Regions from separate parts of the Bacillus sp. mrc49 genome, predicted to be linked through region 1. Evidence: riboswitches for the same ligand, from Rfam matches in the RefSeq annotation. Region 1 holds a riboswitch; each other region holds the start of a gene.

Region 1 (3,113 bases):
GAAGAATCTTTTATACATGATCGATACCTCGGATATCATAGGTTTGGAGTGCCTTCATTTTAGCATAAACAAAGGAAGAAAAGCAGAGTCCATTGCCATCACTTAATGTAGCGAATGATATGAATGGAAGGATGCCCCGATATATCGGAGCATCCTTGTTCAATATTATTTAAATAAGTCCGGGTAAACGGTTTTAGCAGCAAGTTCTACAGCTTCACCGATCCTTGGTCCGGGACGGGACATGACACTTTCATCAAGCAGGTGGACGTCATCGTTTTTCACGGCAGCGATTTCTTCCCAACCTTTACGTGATTTTATTTCATCAACGGCATCTTTTACATAGGTTGCAGTTGTAAGGATCGTTTCCGGGTTGCGCTTGACGACTTCTTCCCCGGATATTTTAACCCAGCCCTTTTGGTCGGCAAAGACGTTTTTAATGCCAGCGGTTTCCAGGATTTCTTGTTGGAAGGTTTCGTCACCTGTTGTATAGATTTCCGGAGCCGGACTGATTTCAAAATATGTTTGCTCCTGTTCATCCAAGGTTCCCACTTTTTCTTCGACACTTGCAATTTGGGATTTGATATCCTTCACCAATGCATCGCCTTTCTTGGTAACTCCCATCACTTTGGCAATCTGCTCAATATCCCCGTATACGTCATCCAAATTGGCTGCCGATTTAATGATGAATATAGGGATGCCGGCATCTTCGAGTGGCTTCAGCGTCGCTTCATCGCCAACGGTATAAGCGATGATCGCATCTGGCTTCAGGGCTATGATCTTTTCTGCATTGATATTCACGGAATCTGAAACATGTTCGATTTTCTTCGCTTCCTCGGGATAATTATCGAAGTCCGTCACGCCAACCACTTTCTTCCCCTGTCCTAAGGCAAATAGAATTTCGGTATTGCTAGGCTGCAGTGAAACGACTTTTTCCGGTGCCTTATCGAATTTTATTTTCTTTCCAGTATCATCTGTAACGGTATAGCTCTTCGCCTCGTTCGCTTTTTTATCATCTTTTGCAGATTGATCCGTTACGCCACATCCTGTAAGGAAAAGGGCAAGCATAAGCACGGAAATCCAGCTGAATCTTTGGGTAAATTTCATTATTTATTCCTCCATCTATTTTTTCATCGGTTTAGTAGGATAAGATTTGCTAATAAAAGGTATTTCTTCAAAGCCTTGTCGCTTGTTAACGTAGACTGCCATCACGAATAAAACGTTTGCAAGCAAGTGGGAGTAATCGAAAAGGATACCCGGAACTTCCCTTTCCAGACTGACTTTGTGCAAAGCGCGGACGGACTTTTTGGCTTCGCTGCGGCAGGCGTGCAGGGCACATGCCGCCGTTGACCCTTGGGGGAGCACAAATGTCTGGATCTGTTCTTTAACTTCTGCGACATACCGGTCATAAATCGAACTTAAATGGTCCAGGTCATGGTCGCTGATGGCTAGTTTTCCACGGACTGAACCATTTAGATGATAGGCCATGGGCAGCAAAACCATTAAATCCCGGTGAACGTCAGGAACATCCTTCGTCAGCGATGCGGCCATGCCGATCCGCGTCGTCAAGGAGTCTGTTCGTATTTCAAAATCGACTGTGGAAGCGGATTCGCGCATGTATGGATAGCATAAAAAACGAAGGTCTTTCTTTGCCATAACTCTTCCTCCTTTACGTAGTTTGGTGAATGACTGCCGTATCGCTTTTCGCATCAAAACAAAAAGCCGACCAAGAGTTTTGGTCGGCATCGAGCATCCATGTATTCCTAGTAGAAAAAAAGATGGAAGGCTGCCGTACAATCTCCTATCTTCCGAAGAGCATGATACGATAAAAAAAGGCAGGTCTCCTGGCTTGTGCGTCATTTTACTCTAAGAACCTTCCCATTTGATGATGGATAGTACAAATGTCCTATCCACCATCAAATAGTGGTATGTCATCTTATTTCATTAGCACTTACAGTTGCGGAAACAGCTTCGGTTTTGAACCGAATTCCCTATTAAGCTGACATGGCAGCACCCTTTTCTGCAAGGTTCATATTCACTTAGGATAAGTTTACCATACCTTTTTCCTTAAGCTGCACTAATATTTTTAGAGAATTTCGTTTATGGTTTGCGGAATATCTAGTAAACTTACAATGTAAGGATTAATTGGTTGTTACTGTAAAGATAAGTGAGATATAGATTGGAAATGAAATAAGTAATAGATTTCCCAGGAGGTAGCGAATGATTTATAAGCAGGCAAATCAAAAACTGGAAAAGGTTCTAGGGAATATTGAAAAGGTCATTATTGGAAAAAGGGATATTGCGGAACTGAGCATCGTCGCACTTCTTTCCGGTGGGCATGTTTTATTGGAGGATGTTCCGGGAGTAGGCAAGACAGTCATGGTCCGGGCGCTTGCCAAATCGATAGGTGCTAGCTTTAAGCGAATACAATTCACACCTGATTTACTGCCGTCCGATGTAACCGGCGTTTCGATTTTCAACCCAAAGGAACAAGCCTTCATTTTTCGGCCAGGACCGATAATGGGGCATATTATTTTGGCAGATGAAATTAACCGGACCTCTCCGAAAACACAGTCTGCCCTGCTTGAAGCGATGGAGGAGGCAAGTGTGACGATCGATGGCGTCACCAGGGGATTGGAGAAGCCCTTTTTTGTCATGGCGACGCAAAACCCGATCGAGTACGAGGGCACATACCCGCTTCCGGAAGCGCAATTGGATCGATTCCTGTTAAAAATGAAGATGGGCTACCCGAGTGCTGCGGAAGAAATCGAGGTCCTGCAAAGAGCTCAATACATGGCTCCGCTTGAAGAGCTGGAATCAGTCATCACCTTGGAAGAATTGAAGGCCCTGCAGGCAGAGGCTAAGATGGTGATCGTGGATGACACAATAAAAGGATATATTGTTGAACTGGCCAATGAAACGAGGAGCCATCAGGTGGTCTATCTTGGGGTGAGTCCGCGTGGATCGATTGCTTTGATGAAGGCAGCCCAAGCTTATGCACTAATACAGGGCAGGGATTATGTCCTGCCGGATGATGTTCAATATTTAGCTCCGTTCGTATTCTCCCACCGCCTGATTTTAAAACCAGAAGCGAATTATGATGGCTTCGATGCTGA
Region 2 (3,113 bases), on a different contig from region 1:
CCAGAAAGACGAATCCCCCCAGCTTATGGCCGAAATATTCAACCATATCCGTCCGTTCAAATTCTCCGTGAACGAGAACATCCAGGCCGATTTCTTCTTGAATTTCGATCCACCTGGCAATCTCATCATTTATGAATGTTTCATATTGGGCAGCAGTCCAATCTCCTCTTTTGAATTTACTGCGTGCTTGTTTCACTTCAAATGTCTGAGGGAAGCTGCCGATCGTTGTAGAAGGAAGAAAAGGCAACTTGAAAAATTCACGTTGTTTTTGGTAACGCTCTTTAAATGGCAGCTGACGTCCCGAGGTCTTGGATTTAACCTTTTCTACATCGGCTTGTACTGCTTTATGATTCCGGGCCTGGGAACTGGCTAACGTTTGGATCGCCAATTTATTCGCATCCACTTTCTTTACGATTGCCTCCAAACCTAGATTGCTGCCTTTGACAAGGGTAGTGATTTCTTCTAGCTTCTCATCCGCGAAGGCAAGTGCCTCCTTCACTTCTTTAGCAAGCGCGTTTTCATTGCGAACGGTCACTGGAACATGAAGCAGGGAACAAGAGGGTTGGAGCCAGATTTTATCTTCTGCCACTTTGTTCTTGATCGTCTCGATTAATTGAAGCTTGCTCGATAAATCGGAAAGCCAAATGTTTTTTCCGTCAATCACGCCTGCACCAAGCACTTTGTCTGCCGGGAAGCCGAACGTTTCAAGATTGCGGACATTTCTTTGTTTATCATGAACAAAATCGAGCCCGATTCCCTGAACTTTCAATTGAGTGACCGCTTCATAGTGTTCCACGGCATCAAAGTATGTTTGGAGCATGATGTTCAGGTGAGGTGCCGCTTCATTCAGTTTTTCATAGAGGTATGTAACAGTTTCCATATCATCTTTGGATATCGATGAAACAAGGGAAGGCTCATCTAACTGAACCCACTGCACACCTTCTTGCTCCAACTCCTGCAATATTTGTGTATAGAGGGGGAGCAGGCTCAGGATGATGCCAGGGATATCTTCTTTATTGAAGCCTTTGGAAAGGGAGATGAAGGTATACGGTCCGATAAGCACCGGCTTCGTTTCAATCCCCAGCTTCTCCTTGGCTTCCCGATATGCAGCAAGCGGCTTATTTTCTGTTAAAGTCAGCTGGGAGCGTTTTAATTCCGGGACAATATAGTGATAATTCGTATTGAACCATTTCGTCATCTCGGATGCGACTTCGTCCTTGTTACCGCGGGCCATTGAATAATAAACGGATAGCGGGACACTGCCTCCTTCATAAGAGGAATAACGTTCGGGAACAAGACCGAACATCACGGAAGTATCGAGCATTTGGTCATACAAAGTAAAGTCATTGACAGGAATGATATCAACGCCTTGCTCTTTTTGCTTTCGCAGGTTGCCCAACCGGATCGCTTCCAGTTGCGATGTGAATTCCGTTTCTTCGATTTTTCCTGACCAGTAAGCTTCTAATGTGCGTTTCCATTCACGATCTTCCCCGATGCGCGGGTATCCCAGATTACTACTTTTCAAAATTTCCATCCTCCTACATTCTTTGAATTTGATTGATATCCAACAAAAAAAGCACCCCTAACAGTCAAAAAGAGAAAGTTAGAAATGCTTAAAATAAAGTGTCAAGCGAATTGCCACTTACATGAAAGGTTCCTAACACCTCCCTATCTCCCGTAGGTTAAAACAGTGTTGTTGAAACAGGCAGGTCTCCTGACTTAGGGCATATCATTAGCGGCAAGCCTTCCCAATCCTTAGGATCAGTGGCATATCGGGTGGCGCTAACATTCCCATTACAGTGGCGGGACCGTGCCGGGATTACACCGGACTTCCCTTTTAATCCTAATGAACATTAGGAACCTGTTTCCACATATGAAATTCGATAAGTTAAAAATTTATAAAATAGAAACTATTATAAAAATTTAGACAATCTTAACATATCCGACCAAAAGGGTCAACAAGCAAAAGTTTCGTAAACAAGCCCTATGACAAGGCTGAAGTCTTTTCAAAATAGAATATATTGATTGGACAGGGAGTATGTATAAGGAAGTGGGCGTTTTGAAATGGGGCGTGGGGGATGACTTTCTACATCTTGATTGCCGGAATCATTTTTTGCATGGTGATGAGCATTCGGACGTTATTTCTTGTCGAGTCGGGGGGGAAAAAGTTCTCTCTTGAAGATATGCTTTGGCTCGGCAATTTATATGCGACGATATTGGTTGGTTTTGCACTGATTTATTTATTATACGAGCTTCAGAATCACTCAGTGATTCTTGATATGGGCAATCGATTGGATGGCACTTTTTATGAACAACTGAAAACTTCTTTTTATTTCAGTGCGATGACGATGTTTTCTGTAGGATATGGCGATATAGCACCTATAGGCATGGGCCGGATGATAGCGACAATACAGGCATTCATCGGATACACGCTTCCGGCGGCATTCGTGATTCGGACGGTGATCGACCTGGACCAGAAGGATAGGAAGGATAAATGAAAGTTGTGTTTCTTTCGATTATTGGGTACCCTTACCATAATGAAGAAAATGGAGGGTTCAATATGACTGTTAAAATTGGAGAAAAAGCACCTGATTTTCATTTACCTGCTAACAACGGTGAAATGGTTTCCCTTTCGCAGTTCAAGGGCAAATACGTTGTTTTATATTTTTACCCTAAAGATATGACCCCGGGTTGCACGACGGAGGCATGTGATTTTCGGGATCACAATGAACACTTTGAGGAATTGGATGCTGTCATCATTGGCATCAGCCCGGACCCAGCCGCGCGTCATGAAAAGTTCATTGAAAAACATGGATTGCCTTTCCTTTTACTGGCTGATGAAAGTCATCAAGCTGCCGAAGCATTCGATGTGTGGCAATTGAAAAAGAACTTTGGCAAGGAATATATGGGCATTGAGCGTTCCACCTTCCTGATTGACAAGGAAGGCATGATCGTCAAAGAATGGCGCAAAGTAAAAGTAAAAGGCCATGTTGAAGACGCTCTTGAAACTCTTCGTGAACTCCAAAAATAAGGGTGAGCGACATAGGGAGCTCGCCGCCAAGTTGATTCATCATTCAATACGATTGAAGCCAAAAGAGAGAATCCTGATAAGG
Region 3 (3,113 bases), on a different contig from region 1:
TTCCGTACATGTACAGGGCCTCGATCTGGAAAGCTCCTTATTGCTTGATAAACTTGCCAGCTCAATTAGTAAAATATCCTGAAGAAGGATCTTGCTGGCGAATAGAACTTTTCAAAACCGACAGAATAAATAACAGGAAATATGTCGATATGGAAGGGAGCGAAAAGCATGACACCCGAGCAGGATTATACGGCTGCCAATCTTTCACCAGATTTATTGGATGAGTTGAAAAGCTTTGAAAGCAAGCTTGGCGAGGAAGCGAATAAAGAATTGATTGTCATCGCCTATGAAAAGGAAAAGGATTCCTTGAATTAAGCAAAAAGACGGAAACATGATCATTCGTAATGTTTCCGTCTTTTTTGGGGTATGGAAAAAGGGTGCAGCAGCACCCTTTTCACTTACTTATTTACTGAATACATCCGTTAATACAGGCACGATTTGTTTTTTGCGCGAGACCACGCCTTCCAAAACGGCGATGTTATTGTTCAATGTAACGTTATAGGCTTTTTCGACTGCATTCGCTGCTCTTCCAAGAGCTAGGGCTACAGAATCATTTGTCAGGATATCCGTAACGACGAATAGGAATAAATCCAATTCCTTCACTCCGATAACCGCTTCAATCGCCGCTTCCAATTCAGCTTGCTTAGCAAGGACTTCATTCGGATCTACAGCATTGACTTGGGCTATTTCCACTTTTGCCATTCCCATGCTGAATTCTTTTGCATCAAGAGTGATCAGCTGCGCAATCGTCTTGTCGCTTAAATCAGCTCCTGCCTTCAGCATTTCCAATCCATAAGTTTCAGCGTTCACTCCGGCAATGGCAGCCAGCTCCATGGCCGCTGCAACGTCTTGCTCAGTGCAGGTCGGGGACTTGAACAATAAAGAATCGGAAATGATGGCAGATAGCATCAGCCCTGCTACCGCTTTCGGGACTTCGATTCCATTTTCTTTATAGATTTTATTTAAAATAGTTGCCGTACAGCCTACCGGTTCTGCACGGTAATATAAAGGATCGCTTGTTTCAAAGTTAGCGATGCGGTGATGGTCGATAACCTCCAGCACACGGACTTGGTCAATATCCTCAGCACTTTGCTGGCGTTCATTATGATCGACAAGGATTACGGTCTCCGCCTCCCCTGCCACTTTTTCGACAAGACGAGGAGCATCGAATTTGAATTGGTCCAGCGCATATTGAGTTTCGCCATTCACTTCACCCAGACGAACTGGTTCAGCATTGATACCTAATTGCTTTTTCAGATCCGCATAAGCGATTGCGGAACAAATCGTGTCTGTATCCGGGTTTTTATGTCCAAAAACTAATACTTTATCCAAGATTTAAATCCCCTTTTTCATAAAAATTTTTCCGTGAATCCCCAAATCGCACCAAGGGAATGCCACCTTTACGCTACACTTCATTTTAACACAAAATCCGTTAAATTCAGTGCTTGAATTGCCACTTCGCCAAGAAAATCTTTCATTCGCCTTCCCCCTGCCTTCACTTTGTCAATAGATAAGGGTTGGTTTTTCTCAAATATATTAGTTGAATTATCATCGCATATGGCTTACGATAATATAAGCAGAAATACTAGATATTGATTATTAAAACAATACTGATAACTATATATAGAATTTTTTACAATCCAAGGTGCCAGTGATGGCTGAAAAGGGAATCCGGTGCAAACCCGGAACTGTCCCCGCAACTGTGAATGTGACGAAATGAGGAACCACTGTATGGCTCACTATACGGGAAGGACTCAAAGTAGGATGATCATGAGTCAGGAGACCTGCCTTGAATTTTTCACGTTCTTATTCTTCGGGGATTGAGATGATGAAACGATCGTATAACGGCTATTTTATTCATGGCTCTTTTATGCTGTCGTTTGATCCGCTCAACTCGTTGGGCGGTTTTTTTATTACCGGAAGTTTACAAGGAGGATTCTTAATGACTCAAACATATAACTCTACCATAAGCGAGAATGATACTGAAACGAATTCCCTTCAGCTTGAGATGCTGTCGAAGGAATTTGAAGGCCGTCTCGATATGGAGAAATTCAAAAAGCGTTTTACAAAATGGCTTGAACGCAAAAGTGATTCAACCGATGAACAGGCTTCAAAGAAACTGATTCAGCTTGCTCTTGAGAGCGTGGATATCGATGCCCCGGATTGGACATTCGTTGCAGCTAAAGAGCTATTGAATACGATGTACAGGGATGCACAGGCCAATCGAGGTTATCAAGGCATGAGTTATGGTCCATTCTATGACCTTATCCAGGACCTGTCGCAGCTGCAAGACGGCCAACGCTATCCAGTTTATAAAGCCGAGCTGCTATCATCTTATACTAAAGCCGAAATTGAAGAACTTGGTTCAGTGATCGACCCTGAAAAGGATAAACTATTTTCCTACATAGGCATCTACCTACTAAACGATCGCTACCTTGCCCGTCCCAAAAAAGACAAAGTGTACGAACTCCCCCAAGAACGCTTCATGATCATCGCGATGGAAATCATGCGTTTGGAAGAAACGGAGCACCGCCTGCAACTTATAAAAGAAGCATACTGGGCCATGTCCAATCTTTATATGACCGTTGCCACCCCTACACTTTCGAACGCAGGTAAAGCGCATGGACAATTAAGCTCCTGCTTTATCGACGCCATTGAAGATTCCATCGACGGCATCTATCTAGCTAACTACGATGCTGCCAAGGTGTCTAAATTCGGCGGCGGTGTCGGCCTGTATGTCGGGAAGATTCGCTCACTTGGTTCCGATATCCGTGGTTTCTCCGGCAATAGTTCGGGTACGACTCCTTGGATCCGGCTATTTAACCAGACAGCCGTCAGTGTTGATCAATTAGGTCAGCGCAAAGGCGCGATAGCGATATACTTGGATGCTTGGCATAAAGATATCATGAGCTTCCTCGATTTGAAGACGCAGAACGGGGATGACAGATTAAAGGCACATGATATTTTCACGGGTGTATGCATTCCCGACTTGTTCATGGAGGCTGTACGCGACAGGAAAGAATGGTACCTTTTTGACCCGCATACAGTCAAGCAAACCCTTGGATTCTCACTTGAAGATCTATATGACGAGAAAAAAGGCGAAGGTAGCTTCA
Region 4 (3,113 bases), on a different contig from region 1:
ATCCTCCGAAACTAAAGGGCATGCATACGACATAAGAATTCAAAAGGGCAGGATCAGAAAAGCGATGAATTATAAGCCGCTTGTCTTTTTGCAGCATGGCGTTATCGGATTAAAAAAACTTAACAGCATCTTTAAAAAATCCAGCATTAACGCACCAAGCCTTTTTGTCGTTTCCTCACCCGAGGAAGGCAAGATCATCCAGAATCATTTCGGCTATAACAAAAACGAACTGATTGTCAGCGGCCTTCCCCGCTGGGATGTCATTGAAAATAGATCGAACGGGAAAAGGATTTTAGTGATGCCGACATGGCGCGTATGGCTTGAAAACTTACCTTTTGAGGAAGTGGAAAAGAGTGAGTATGTACAAGTATTCAAAACTTTTTTACAATCAAAAGAATTGAGCAGGTTATTGGAGCAGCATGATTTGACGCTGCATTTTTATTTGCATCCTAAATTCAAGGACTTTATCGAACATTTTTCCATTGATAATCAGCGGTTCACGATTTCCAATGAAGAAGACTTGAATACCTTATTGATGGAAGCATCGATGTTGATTACGGATTACTCGAGTGTCGCCTGGGATATGTTTTATCAAAAAAAACCTGTTGTTTTTTACCAATTCGATCTCGAGACATACAATAAGTATCAAGGAAGTTATATGAATATGGATAATCAATTATTTGGTGATCAGGTATTCACTACAGAAAAGTTGATTTCGACGATTAACGCCTATGCCGAAACCGGTTTTGCGGAAAAAGAAGCATTTGGCCAGTTAAGGAAAACATATCTTCCATATATCGATCATTCCAATAGCCGCCGGGTCTATGAGCAAATTCATGCAAAGCAAGGTCTGTTGAAAAAAATTAAACGCAAGCAGCGGATTACAAGGATTTTGAATAACCCTTTTGTACGTTCACTTTGGAAAAAATTCAACGGTATCAACTTCGTTAAGGGAATGGCGGAAACCATAAGGCTGAAAACGAGATGATCGTTCATCGCGTGAGCGGATTGTAATCCAGGAAATAATTTGATACATTTAAATGGAAAACTAAATAAGTCTAGAAACGGGTGCGGATATGAAACATCTATTTATCTGCTTAAAAGGGAAGCCGGTTGGAATCCGGCGCTGTCCCGCAACTGTATATGTGAGCGATTCGAGTGATGCCACTGTTTTCTGCAAAAGGGAATGGGAAGGTTCGAAAAGCGTTGACCATGAGCCAGGATACCTGCCTGTTTTTAGCACATCATCAAATGCCTACGAGGATAGGGGATGTTACGTGCGAAAATTGGCAAAAGCATGCTTTCATTTTTAAAAATGAAAAAACATGTTTATTTTTGTTATGCTTCGTTTGCATTCAAACAACTTCCTTCCGGGAAGTTGTTTTTTTATTTTTTAAGGGGGGAATACAAATGTTTGGAACGGTTAAATATTTCACGGATCATCTTAAAACCCAGGTTATGTACAATTTTTCGGGAGGGGAAACGATTTCTTTAAGCGGAAATCGTGAAAAACTTACAGAGGAAATCAATGGGCAAACAATAAGTTCCGCTGAAAAGGAATTATTTTCCCGTAATCTGGAAGTCGCCTATGAGAGTGTGGTTCGAGAAATGTTCGGGGAAACAGTCCTGCTCCAAAAAGAGCTCTCCTAAAAGAGAGCCCTGGCAATAAGGTCGTCTATTTATTGATGTTAGGATCGGTCTCGTCATAGAAATCATGTGCTTCTTCAATGTTCCGAAGATCAGCGGCCTCATAAACATTGCCGCCTGCCAAGCCTTCATTGATATAGCGATCGATGTCAAGGAAGGCGGAATCCCGTCCATCATACTCGCTATCCTTTAAAAAAGTCATTTTTTCTTTGTCCAAAATAAATCCCTCCTAACCTTTTCATTAGTATAGGCAATAGAGGGATTTTTATTCTTTTCAAGCTTTCCTAAAAGCAATTGGACGATACGGTTTATTCATAAACATGATAGACCATCAAGTCATGTATCATGGTTTTGAGTTTCGGTTCATCTTCCATTGCAGGTGGGTTGGCTGTCCATTCGATGGTTCCATCTTTATGATATAAAGCCTGGATGGATTGTCTATTGTAATAAAAGGAAATTTTCCACCCTGGCAGGTTCTTATGCAGCGGTGCCCATTGAAAATGACTGATCATATGTATTACCTCCATATATGCTGTCTCACATTACATTATAATGGAAAACGGCAGCAGGAGGTGTTATTTTATTTTCCTGTTGGAAAAAGTTAATTCCATGAAAAGGTTTTTTAAATGTAAAAGCCGATTAGCTTCGATTTCCTCTTCGTCGAATTGCATGGGCTTGGAGTTCACTTCGTAAATGAAGAGCGAGCCCGATTCGTCTTCACCGATATCAATCGAAAATTCGCCGAGAAAGCCAATTTTTTTTGAAAGAATTTCTCCGCATTTTTGGGCGATTCTAGCCAATGTTGAATTTAGCCTTTTTGATTGCAGGTTTTGATAGGGATAAAGCTTACCGCCTCGAGGAGTGTGTGTAGTGATTTCCTGCAGTTGTGACATTCTTACAGCTTTGCCCGTTACTTTATAAAAGCCTTTTTCATAATGGACGAGAACCCTGTAATCGTAACGGTGACCAAGAAGTTTTTTTGGTACGACCGCCCGCTGAGCCAGGTAATTTCTTTTTAATAAGTCCTTTTTTTTCGTTTCCCAGAAAGAAGCGAAATTCGAGAAAGTCTCGCTGTGTTTCAGGCTGTTGAACAAAAGTGTATCATCAGGATTTTTGCGGAGGGTGTAAATGCCTTTTCCCTGGCTTCCTTTACAAGGTTTTAAGTAGATGTGCCGATGTGTATCAAGGAATGACTCCAAACATTCGCGCTTTTGCAGGATCGCTGTTGCCGGCAGGTGCTTGGTGAGGGAGCCATCATCCATCAAAGCTTCGAACATTAGATATTTATCCAGGAAACCTGGATTGAAAATGTTCACATGGTGCTCATTGAAATGGCTCATGAGTGATTGGAATTCTGCCGAAGCCTCATAGCCCCTGGAGGGTATACGATTATAAACAATATCAGGAAGCGGCATCTTACACTCGATCCACTTGTTTGAATCGGATGAAAATACATAACCTCTCAT

What was found. Region 1 has a riboswitch for cobalamin ahead of CVN76_RS10260 (hypothetical protein). Riboswitches for the same ligand answer to the same signal wherever they lie in the genome.
Region 2: another riboswitch for cobalamin. It lies ahead of metE (5-methyltetrahydropteroyltriglutamate--homocysteine S-methyltransferase); the one in region 1 lies ahead of CVN76_RS10260 (hypothetical protein).
Region 3: another riboswitch for cobalamin. It lies ahead of CVN76_RS26565 (ribonucleoside-diphosphate reductase subunit alpha); the one in region 1 lies ahead of CVN76_RS10260 (hypothetical protein).
Region 4: another riboswitch for cobalamin. It lies ahead of CVN76_RS26885 (hypothetical protein); the one in region 1 lies ahead of CVN76_RS10260 (hypothetical protein).

The regions. Positions count from the first base shown of each region.
Region 1 is NZ_PHNG01000672.1:10,507-13,619, reverse strand. Features, by position in the region: gene CVN76_RS10265 (ABC transporter substrate-binding protein) at 166-1,104, opposite strand; gene CVN76_RS10260 (hypothetical protein) at 1,120-1,707, opposite strand; cobalamin riboswitch at 1,815-2,030, opposite strand; gene CVN76_RS10255 (AAA family ATPase) at 2,218-3,113, shown strand, end outside.
Region 2 is NZ_PHNG01000791.1:29,912-33,024, forward strand. Features, by position in the region: gene metE (5-methyltetrahydropteroyltriglutamate--homocysteine S-methyltransferase) at 1-1,534, opposite strand, end outside; cobalamin riboswitch at 1,688-1,880, opposite strand; gene CVN76_RS25470 (potassium channel family protein) at 2,079-2,498, shown strand; gene bcp (thioredoxin-dependent thiol peroxidase) at 2,561-3,031, shown strand; partial or broken gene CVN76_RS25480 (aminopeptidase) at 2,988-3,113, shown strand, end outside.
Region 3 is NZ_PHNG01000800.1:46,721-49,833, reverse strand. Features, by position in the region: partial or broken gene CVN76_RS26575 (SulP family inorganic anion transporter) at 1-82, shown strand, start outside; gene CVN76_RS31280 (hypothetical protein) at 169-315, shown strand; gene CVN76_RS26570 (manganese-dependent inorganic pyrophosphatase) at 403-1,332, opposite strand; cobalamin riboswitch at 1,627-1,806, shown strand; gene CVN76_RS26565 (ribonucleoside-diphosphate reductase subunit alpha) at 1,943-3,113, shown strand, end outside.
Region 4 is NZ_PHNG01000800.1:120,215-123,327, forward strand. Features, by position in the region: gene CVN76_RS26880 (CDP-glycerol glycerophosphotransferase family protein) at 1-988, shown strand, start outside; cobalamin riboswitch at 1,050-1,248, shown strand; gene CVN76_RS26885 (hypothetical protein) at 1,411-1,650, shown strand; gene CVN76_RS26890 (hypothetical protein) at 1,676-1,864, opposite strand; gene CVN76_RS26895 (YheE family protein) at 1,956-2,159, opposite strand; gene CVN76_RS26900 (YheC/YheD family endospore coat-associated protein) at 2,223-3,113, opposite strand, start outside.